Regions from separate parts of the Mycobacterium sp. NGS18 genome, predicted to be linked through region 3. Evidence: predicted binding sites of a transcription regulator. Region 3 holds the regulator's gene; each other region holds the start of a gene.

The links. The regulator LexA, encoded in region 3, represses DNA repair genes until DNA is damaged. The targets are predictions, from matches to a motif close to CGAACANNTGTTCG.
Region 1: AC5Y31_RS17490 (error-prone DNA polymerase) is a predicted target of LexA. The motif match lies at 1,912-1,925, and genes of this name have one in related genera.
Region 2: cofD (2-phospho-L-lactate transferase) is a predicted target of LexA. The motif match lies at 2,172-2,185, and genes of this name have one in related genera.

What each region holds. Positions count from the first base shown of each region.
Region 1 is NZ_JCALEC010000010.1:39,639-42,910, reverse strand. Features, by position in the region: gene AC5Y31_RS17500 (MMPL/RND family transporter) at 1-1,400, opposite strand, end outside; gene AC5Y31_RS17495 (MmpS family transport accessory protein) at 1,397-1,828, opposite strand; gene AC5Y31_RS17490 (error-prone DNA polymerase) at 1,940-3,272, shown strand, end outside.
Region 2 is NZ_JCALEC010000001.1:52,813-56,084, forward strand. Features, by position in the region: gene AC5Y31_RS00275 (coenzyme F420-0:L-glutamate ligase) at 1-925, opposite strand, end outside; gene cofD (2-phospho-L-lactate transferase) at 922-1,920, opposite strand; gene AC5Y31_RS00285 (WhiB family transcriptional regulator) at 2,256-2,639, shown strand; gene AC5Y31_RS00290 (metallopeptidase family protein) at 2,664-3,116, opposite strand; gene AC5Y31_RS00295 (DUF3499 domain-containing protein) at 3,210-3,272, shown strand, end outside.
Region 3 is NZ_JCALEC010000001.1:609,046-612,317, reverse strand. Features, by position in the region: gene AC5Y31_RS03040 (peroxynitrite isomerase) at 1-268, opposite strand, end outside; gene nrdR (transcriptional regulator NrdR) at 304-768, opposite strand; gene AC5Y31_RS03030 (LysM peptidoglycan-binding domain-containing protein) at 913-1,416, opposite strand; gene lexA (transcriptional repressor LexA) at 1,629-2,330, shown strand; gene folE (GTP cyclohydrolase I FolE) at 2,346-2,951, opposite strand; gene AC5Y31_RS03015 (helix-turn-helix transcriptional regulator) at 3,044-3,272, shown strand, end outside.

The DNA.
Region 1 (3,272 bases), on a different contig from region 3:
CGGTTGATGACCAGGAAGTCGGCCGGGTTGCGCAGGTCGTGATCGGACTCGATCATCAGCAGTTCCGGATTCATCCGGGCCTGGGAGAAGTGCCGGTCGGCGGCGGCGTAACCGACGTTGGCGGGAATGTCGCTGGGCATGTACTCGCGGTCGTTGTAGTTGGTCTCATACCCCGGCAGGGTGAGCAGCCCGACCAGGCAGACCGCGGTGGTGGCCACCAGCACCGGCCCCGGCCAGCGCACGATCATCGCGCCGAGCCGCCGCCAGGCGCGGATCCGCATCCCCCGCTTGGGCTCGAGCATCCCGAAGCGGCTGGCCACCGCCACCACCGCGGCGCCGAAGGTCAGGGCCGCGAACGTCACCACCACCATGCCGATGGCCAGCGGGACACCCAGTGACTTGAAGTAGGGCAATCGGGTGAACGACAGGCAGAAGGTCGCGCCGGCGATGGTCAGGCCCGAGCCCAGGATCACGTGCGCGGTGCCGTGATACATGGTGTGGAAGGCCGACTCCTTGTCCTCGCCGAGCGACCGCGCCTCCTGATAGCGGCCGAGCAGGAAGATCGCGTAGTCCGTCGAGGCGGCGATGGCCAGCGTCACCAGCAGGTTCACCGCGAACGTCGACAGGCCGATGATGTTGTAGAAGCCGAGCACGGCCACCACGCCGCGGGCCGCGGCCAGTTCGAACACCACCATGCCCAGCACCAGCAGCACGGTGCCGATCGAGCGGTAGAAGTTCAGCAGCATCACGATGATCACCACGAACGTCAGCGAGGTGATGAGCTTGAGGCTGCGGTCGCCGGCGATGTGCTGATCGGCGTTGAGGGCGGCCCCGCCGGTGACGTAGGCCTGCACGCCGGGCGGTGCCGGGGTGTCGGCGATGATCTTCTGGACGGCCTTGACCGAGTCGTTGGCCAGGGTCTCGCCCATGTTGCCGGCCAGGTACACCTGCACGTAGGCGGCCTTGCCGTCCGGGCTCTGCGACCCCGCCGCGGTCAGCGGGTCACTCCAGAAGTCCTGGATGTGCTCGACGTGCTCGGTGTCGGCCTCCATCTTGGCGACCAGCTCGTCGTAGTAGCGGTGCGCGTCGTCACCGAGCGGCTCGTCGCCTTCGATCACCACCATCGCCGAGCTGTCGGACTTGAACTCGTCGAAGGTCTTGCCGATGCGCATCATCGAGATCATCGACGGGGCGTCTTTGGGGGCCATCGACACCGCGCGCATCGCCCCGACCTCGTCGAGTTGCGGCACGATCACGTTCACCAACACGGTGATCGCCAACCAGGCCAGGATGAGCGGTACCGCCAGCCGGCGGACCCATGTCGCTATGGCGCCGCGGTGGGGCGGCTGCGCTGCCGGCAGCGTCTCGGTCGGGGTGTCGTCGTTGAGGTGTTTGCTCATCCTGATTTCACAATGCAAAAGGTCTGGGCGCTCACGGGGCTGCTGGAGATTCGTTCGTCTTTGAGCTCGCCGTCGATGGTGACCCGGCAGCCGATGGTGCTGCCGTCACCCTGCGCGACGATGTTGGGGCTCACCGCCGGGTTGGTGGTCGACAGGGTGAGAGTCCACGGCAGGGCGGCGCCGTCGACCCGCTGCGGGAGAGCTTCCAAGTCGAGATAGTTGATGTCGGCGTAGGTCCCGTCCGGACTGAAGATGTCGTAGACCACGACCTTGGGGTGAAACGGCTTGGTGTCCTCGAACGGGGCGGCGCTATTGCCGCTGTCATCACCGCCGAAATAGCCGCGAATGCGATGCACGACGAACCCCCCCACCACGAGAACCAACACGATGAGCAGCGGTAACCACGCGCGTCTGACAACGCCGAACATCAAGAATTGCCTTTCGGGTGGTGCCGGAATCTGACACAGATTAGTGCATCAAAGTTCTTTCCAACACCCACGGGTGCGTGAATCGCACACACGTTCGATATCGTGGTGGGTGTGGGCTGGGGCAGTGGGCCGCCGAGCTGGGCGGAAATGGAGCGAGTGCTCAATGGTAAGCCTCGTCACACCGATCAGCCGGCCGGTGTGTCGGCCGATCACGGCCGGTCGACGCCGCGACCCGAGCGGCCCACGCCGGCCGGCCCGACGGTCCCTTATGCCGAGCTGCACGCGCACTCGGCCTACAGCTTCCTCGACGGGGCCAGCACTCCGCAGGAGCTGGTCGCCGAGGCCGCCCGGCTGGGCCTGCGGGCGATCGCGCTGACCGATCACAACGGTTTGTACGGGGTGGTGCGGTTCGCCGAGGCGGCCGCCGAACTGACCGCCGCGGGACACCAGATCGCCACCGTCTTCGGCGCCGAGCTGTCGCTGGGGGAGAAGGCCCGCACCGACGACCCGGACCCGCCCGGCCCGCACCTGCTGGTGCTGGCCCGCGGCCCGGAGGGCTACCGGCGGTTGTCGCGGCAGATCGCCGCCGCACACCTGGCCGGCGAAAAGGACAGGCCGCGTTTCGATCTGGATACGCTGACCGGCGCGGCGGGCGGGCACTGGCACATCCTGACCGGATGCCGCAAGGGGCACGTCCGCCAGGCGCTGGCCGCCGGTGGTCCGGACGCGGCGGCGACGGCGCTGGCCGACCTGGTCGACCGGTTCGGGGCCGAGCGGGTCAGTGTCGAGCTGACCCGGCACGGCGATCCCTACGACGACGAGCGCAACGCGGCCCTGGCGGCGCTGGCGCCCCGGTTCGGGGTTTCGCTGGTGGCCACCACCGCAGCGCATTTCGCCGGGCCGGACCGGGGCCGGCTGGCGATGGCGATGGGGGCGATCCGGGCCCGGCAGTCGCTGGATGCCGCCGCCGGCCGACTGGCCCCGCTGGGCGGCTCGCATCTGCGCTCCGGCGCGGAGATGGCCCGGCTGTTCGCGGCACACCCGTCGGCGGTGTCGGCCGCGGCCGAACTCGGCGAACAGTGCGCGTTCTCGCTGGCGCTGATCGCCCCGCAGCTGCCGCCGTTTGCCGTTCCGGACGGCCACACCGAGGACAGCTGGTTGCGGCAGCTGACCCTGGCCGGCGCCGCGGGCCGCTACGGCCCGCCCGGGCACGGGCCACGGGCTCGAAAAGCGTATGCCCAGATCGATCGCGAACTGGAAGTCATTGCGCAGCTGGGGTTTCCGGGATACTTCCTGGTGGTGCACGACATCACCCGGTTCTGCCGGGACAGCGACATCCTGTGCCAGGGCAGGGGATCGGCGGCCAACTCCGCGGTCTGCTATGCCCTCGGTATCACGGCGGTCGACCCGGTGGCCAATGGTTTGCTGTTCGAGCGGTTTTTGT
Region 2 (3,272 bases), 560 kb from region 3:
GGGTGCGCACGCCCGGGGTCTGCAGCCAGACGAACCGCGCCGGCCGGGTGTGGTGCGGCGCCGGGGCGGTCAACGCCTCGGCCATGGCGTCGGTGACCAGATCGGCGGGTACCGGTTCGCCGGAGAACGTGCGCACCGACTGGCGCAGCAGCTGGGCTTGGCGGCGCCCGGTCTCGATGGCCTCGGCGGTGCCCAGCCAGAACAGGTCGTCGGAGCCGGAGCGCACCAGCGAGGCTGCGGTGGAACCGTCGTCGGGACTGGCCACTCCGCGTACCACCGCCACCGGAACATCGGTGAGCTTGCCCTTGACCAGGTCGGCGGCCGCGGCCAGTTCGTCGGCGACAGCCACTTCGGTGACGAACAATTCGTTGCCGTGCCGGTCGACGGCACCGGCGTAGCTGTTGAGGACGCTCAGGCCGGACGACCCGATCGCGACGTCGATCTGCCCGTTGCGCCAGGCGCGGCCCATCGTGTCGGTGATCAGCACCGCCACGTCCACGCCGAGCCGCTCAGCCAGGCCGGTGCGCAACGCGGCGGCGCTTCCGTCGGGATCGACCGGCAGCAGTGCGAGTTCGTCGGAGCCGACGTTGGAGCCGTCCACGCCCGCCGCGGCCTGCACCAGGCCGAGCCGATTCTCGGTGATCCAGGTGCGGCCCTTGCGGGCCAGCACCCGCACCGCCTCGGCCTCGACCAGCTGGCGGCGCAGGGCATCTCGCGCTTCGGCGTCATGCGGCGCCGGCACGATACGGCCTTCGCACTTGGACACCACCTTGCTGGTGACGACCACGATGTCGCCGTCGGCCAGCCATGGTGCGGCTTGTGCCAGCGCGGCCGCCAGGTCATCGCCCGGCCGAAATTCCGCCAGGCCGGTGACGGGGAGGATCTCGACCTTGGCGGCGCTGCCGTGTTCTGCCCGCCCTGTTATAGCGACACCCCCGCCAACTCCAGCCCGGCGCGCACCATCTCGGCCGTCGCGGCCGGATCGGTCATCAGCAGCGGGGCGGGACGCACCGTCACACCGGGCAGCTCGGCGTCCTCGCCCTCGTGCACCAGCCAGTAGTCCAGGATCCCGGTTCCGCTGCGGGCACCGTAGTGGGCGCCCACCGCCTGCGAAGTGGAATCCAGGCCGATCACGCTCAAGCAGGTGTCAGCCATGCCGCGCAACGGTTTCCCGGCGATGATCGGCGAATAGCCGACGATCGGAGCCTGGGTAGACCGCAGTGCGGCGCGGATGCCCGGGACGGCAAGAATGGCGCCGATGCTCACCACCGGGTTGGACGGAGCCAGTAGCACGATGTCGGCTTCGGCGATGGCCTCGGTGACTTCGGCTGTCGCGCTGGCCTTCTCGCTGCCGACGAAGCCGAATCCGTGGGTGGGGACGTCGGCCCGGTATCGTACCCACCACTCCTGGAAGTGGATGGCACGCTGAGAGTCGTCGGCGGGATCGGTGATCACGACATGGGTTTCGCAGCTGTCGTTGGTTACCGGCAGCAGCCTCGCGCCCGGCTGCCAGCGCTCGCACAATGCCGCGGTCACTTCGGTCAGCGGATAGCCGGCGCGTAGCGCCTGGGTGCGGACCAGGTGGGTGGCCAGGTCGCGGTCGCCCAGACCGAACCAGTCCGGCTGCATGCCGTAACGGGCCAACTCCTCCATCGCGTGCCAGGTTTCGTCGCGGTGACCCCAGCCGCGCTCCGGGTCCACGCCGCCGCCCAGGGTGTACATGCAGGTGTCCAGATCCGGGCAGATGCGCACCCCGTGCATCCAGGCATCGTCACCGACGTTGACGACCGCGGTCAGTGCGTGCGCGGCGCTCTCGCCGTCAACGGAGCCACCGCCGAACTGGCCCAGGCCCAGCAGTTTCTGCACGCCGAGCAGGAACCGGGCACCGCCGACCCCGCCGACCAGAACCGTGACCTTCACAGCGCACGACAGTACCTTTGGTGTGGATGCGGCCGGTGTGGCGGTGCGTCCCAGCGACCCTCGCAAGACACGCCGTAGGGCCGGTGTGGGCTAGACGACACGGACTCGCCGGTCTCGGACACGTCCGAAATCGGTCACGGGATGGTAAGGAATTTGGCCATTCGGCTTGACCGGGCCAAGCAACCCGTGTCTAATCACATCAGTGTCATTTCCCGGTTGGCCAGCCGATTCCGGTGTCGCAGACCGAGATTCGATCACATGTTCGAATTGGTACGGACAACATCGCAATAGCGGGCGACAGATCAGGATCGCGCAACCAGGTGAGGAGGCCCAGCATGTCCTATGAGCACCTTTGGGGCGTAATCGGGGGGGCACCGCAAGCTCATACCGCAATGCAGCCAATCGAGGCCGAGCTGCCGCCCAGCCGGCCGCATTTGAGCCTGGTTCCCGAACCGGACGGCTACGACGACTTCGACCCGTTCGACGCCGAGACGGCCACCAACGAGGAATGGCAGGACCGCGCCCTGTGCGCGCAGACCGACCCCGAGGCGTTCTTCCCGGAGAAGGGCGGCTCCACCCGCGAGGCCAAGAAGATCTGCCAGCGCTGCTCGGTGCGCAGCGAGTGCCTGGAGTACGCCTTGGCGCACGACGAGCGTTTCGGCATCTGGGGTGGGCTGTCCGAGCGTGAGCGCCGTCGCCTCAAGCGCGGCATCATCTGAGCCCGTTCGCGTCAGTTTCGGGAGCTAGTCGTCGATCGTCGGGTCGATGACGGTGGGTTCGACATCCAGGTAGGTGGCGACCTGAGCCACCAGAATTTCGTGCAATAAATCTCCGAGCTCGGTGCTGTCGTTCGCCCGTTGCTCGATCGGCTTGCGGAACAACAAGATTCGCGCCCGCGTCGGGTTGCCCCGGACATCGACCCCGGCGGGAATCAAGCGGGCCAGCGGAATCGGCCCGTCGGCGACCACTTCCGGGGGCCACTGCACGCTGTCGGGGTCCTTCGCGGCGATCCGCGGGATCTCGTCGACCGCGATGTCGAGCGCTGACAGCCGTTGTTTCCAGCGTTGTTCGATGGGCTCGTAGGCCTCCAGCACCGCCATATCGAACCGTTCGGCGCGGGTGCGCCAGCCCGGCACGGTCGGCGGAAGCAGCGGACCGCGGGGCTCGCGGCCGCGCCAATGCCGACGCGTTGCGATCACGCAGACGATGGTAACGGTTGCGCATAGCGTGCCCGCCCGTTGCGCGTGTCCGGCGCCGCGGCGGTGCGCGGCCACGATAGCCTCACGGGCGTGAACGTTCCGCGTCGCTGCTGTCGGCCAGCGTGCCCGCACTACGCGGTGGCGACCCTGACG
Region 3 (3,272 bases):
TGATCCCACTCGGGTGGGCCAGCACCCACTCGATCCGGCCCGGTTGCGGGACGCGTAGGTACCCGGTCTCGGCGTGCAGCGGCAGGCCGTCGGCGGCCGACTTGGTCTTCTGGCCATAGATCAGAAACGGCTTGCCGACGTGCGAGAAGCTCACCTCTTCGAGGTAGTCGAACGACGTGATCGTGGGATACACCCCCGAGCCCCGGCCGGACCAGGTGCCCAACAGCGGGGCCAGCTCCACCAGATTCGCGTGCAGGTCGGGTGCCATGGAGCCAGCGTAGTGCGCGGCGCGGCGCGGCGAGCTCAACCGGTGCTGGGTACCTGGCGATGTTCGCGCAGTGCCTCGATCTCCCGCTCGAAGTCGGCCGCCGATGAGAACGAGCGATACACCGAGGCGAATCGCAGGTAGGCGACTTCGTCGAGTTCGCGCAAGGGGCCCAGAATCGCCAAACCCACCTCGTGGCTGGGGATCTCGGGTGAGCCGGCCGCCCGTACCGCGTCTTCGACCTGTTGGGCCAGCAGGTTGAGCGCGTCATCGTCGACGTCCCGGCCCTGACATGCCCGACGCACCCCGCTGATGACCTTCTCCCGGCTGAACGGCTCGGTGACGCCGCTGCGTTTCACCACGGCCAGCACCGCGGTCTCCACCGTGGAGAAGCGACGACCGCATTCCGGGCAGGACCGGCGGCGGCGAATGGTCTGGCCTTCATCGGTTTCGCGGGAGTCCACCACCCGGGAGTCTGGATGGCGACAAAACGGGCAATGCATGGCCGCTCCTTCGCCGTGCCGAGAGCCGGACACCTGCACGAGCTGGGGCGGCCCGGACCACTGGGACACCAGTGAGCGTACCTGCGCGGGTGCCGGGCGGCGCGCCGCAGTGGGCGCGGGCCGCGGCCGGCCGGACATCGACGTTCAGCCGATCGGCGCGATCAGCGGCTGGCCGGCGTCCACGGCGGCCGATTCCAGGTTGTTGAGCTCGCGGATCCGGTCGACGACCTGAGCGGTCGGCGCGTCGGGTGCGACCCGGGCCGCCAAGCGCTGCAGGCTCTCGCCGCTTTGAACCCGGACCACACCCAGCTGCTCGGGCACTGCGGGCGCGCCACCGCCGGCCATCGACGCACCGAACTGGGCGACCAGCCCGAGCCACACCGTGATGCCTGCGGCGATCAAGGCCAGCACCACGGTGGTCGCCGGAGTGATGGGCTTGACCGGTTGCGGCCGGTGCGCGGTGCGCGACATCAGCACGCCGCTGCCCCGGTGCTCAAGCGGCGCGCCGCCCGGACGGCTCCGCACCAGCCGCGGCGGCCGGGTCTGCACCGCGCACGCGCGCCGCGACACACCGGGACCGCGACGGGTCCCGAACCGGTCGGTCCCGACCTGGTCGAACGTCGGAGCGCTCGTGTCGATCAGCATCATGTGCGGTTCTCCCTCACTCGGCGTCGGCGACCCTGTTCGCTCGACTGTTCGAATCATAATCGATTGTATGTTCGATGTCCGAACGTGTGATCGATTCGTTGTCGAATACGTTAGCGACCGCCACCGACATACTCGGCCGGCTTCGAACTCCCGCGCGACACGCGTCGAACACATGTTTGATTAATCGCGGCCAGAGGACTACATTCGCCGCTATGAGCGACAGCAGCAAGACCACCGGCCCGGGACTGGCATCTGTGCCCGATTCACCGCTGACCGCCCGGCAGCGCACCATCCTCGACGTCATCCGCGCCTCGGTGAACGAACGGGGCTACCCCCCGAGCATCCGGGAGATCGGCGACGCCGTCGGGCTGACCTCGACCTCCTCGGTCGCCCACCAGCTGCGCACGCTGGAACGCAAGGGTTACCTGCGTCGTGACCCCAACCGGCCCCGCGCCGTCGACGTCCGCGGCCCGGACGAATCGGCCGTGGCCTCCGGCTCGGCTCCACGGACGGAGTTGGCCGGATCCGATGCGCTGCCCGAACCCACCTTCGTTCCGGTGCTGGGCCGGATCGCGGCCGGCGGGCCGATCCTGGCCGAGGAAGCGGTCGAAGACGTCTTCCCGCTCCCCCGCGAACTGGTGGGCGAAGGCGAGCTATTCCTGCTCAAGGTGGTCGGTGAGTCGATGGTGGACGCCGCGATCTGCGACGGCGACTGGGTGGTGGTGCGCCAGCAGAACGTCGCCGACAACGGCGACATCGTGGCAGCGATGATCGATGGCGAGGCCACCGTCAAGACCTTCAAACGGGCCGGCGGTCAGGTCTGGCTGATGCCGCACAATCCGGTTTTCGACCCCATCCCGGGCAACGACGCGGTGGTGCTGGGCAAGGTCGTGACCGTCATCCGCAAGATCTGACCGGCGATTCGGCGGCTACCGGCTACCGCCGATGCCGACCAGGGAGAAGAACTCCTGGCGGGAGCGCGCGTCGGTTCGCAGCGTGCCCAGCAGGGTCGAGGTCACGGTGGTCGACCCGGTGGCGTGTACGCCGCGCAACGTCATGCAGGTGTGCTCGGCGCGGATCACCACCCCGACAGCACGCGGGCGCAGGTGCTCGGTGAGCCAGTCGGCCACCTGCTTGGTGAGGCGTTCCTGCACCTGCGGCCGGCAGGCGAAGTAGTCCACGACCCGGGCCAGCTTGGACAGGCCGAGGATGCGATCGCCGGGCAGGTAAGCGACACAGGCGGTTCCGGTGAACGGCAGCAGATGGTGCTCGCAGACCGAACGGAACGGGATGTCGCGCACCAGCACCAGTTCGTCGTATCCCTCGTCGTTGGGAAAAGTGGTGGCCTCGAACGGCTTTGGGGAGAACATCTCCGCATAGGCCCGCGCCATCCGGCGCGGTGTACCCGCAAGCGCCTCATCGTCGGTGGAGACGCCCAGGGCGTGCAGGAACGCCGCGGCGGCCTGCTCGGCGGCGTCCAGGTCCGGGACCGGCCCATCAACCACCCGCAGGTCGGCGTAGACGGCTACCGACATCTCAATCTCCCCCATCCCACGTGTCAGCGATGCGTTCAGATTGACCGCATTCGACCCTATTTGTCAACATTTTTTGGTGTTACATTGGGACGATGAGCACCCCACCCTGCGGCGGCCTGGATCCGTTAGCCGGATTGAGCGCTCTGGACGATCCGGTGCGGCAGCGGCTCTATCAGTACATCGCATCCCGCGACGAGCCGGTGGCCCGCGACGACGCCGCGAGCGCCGCCGGCATCAGCCGCACCCTGGCGGCCTACCACCTCGATAAACTGGCCGAGGCGGGGATTCTCTCGGTGAGCTACGCCCGGCCGGCCGGCCGCT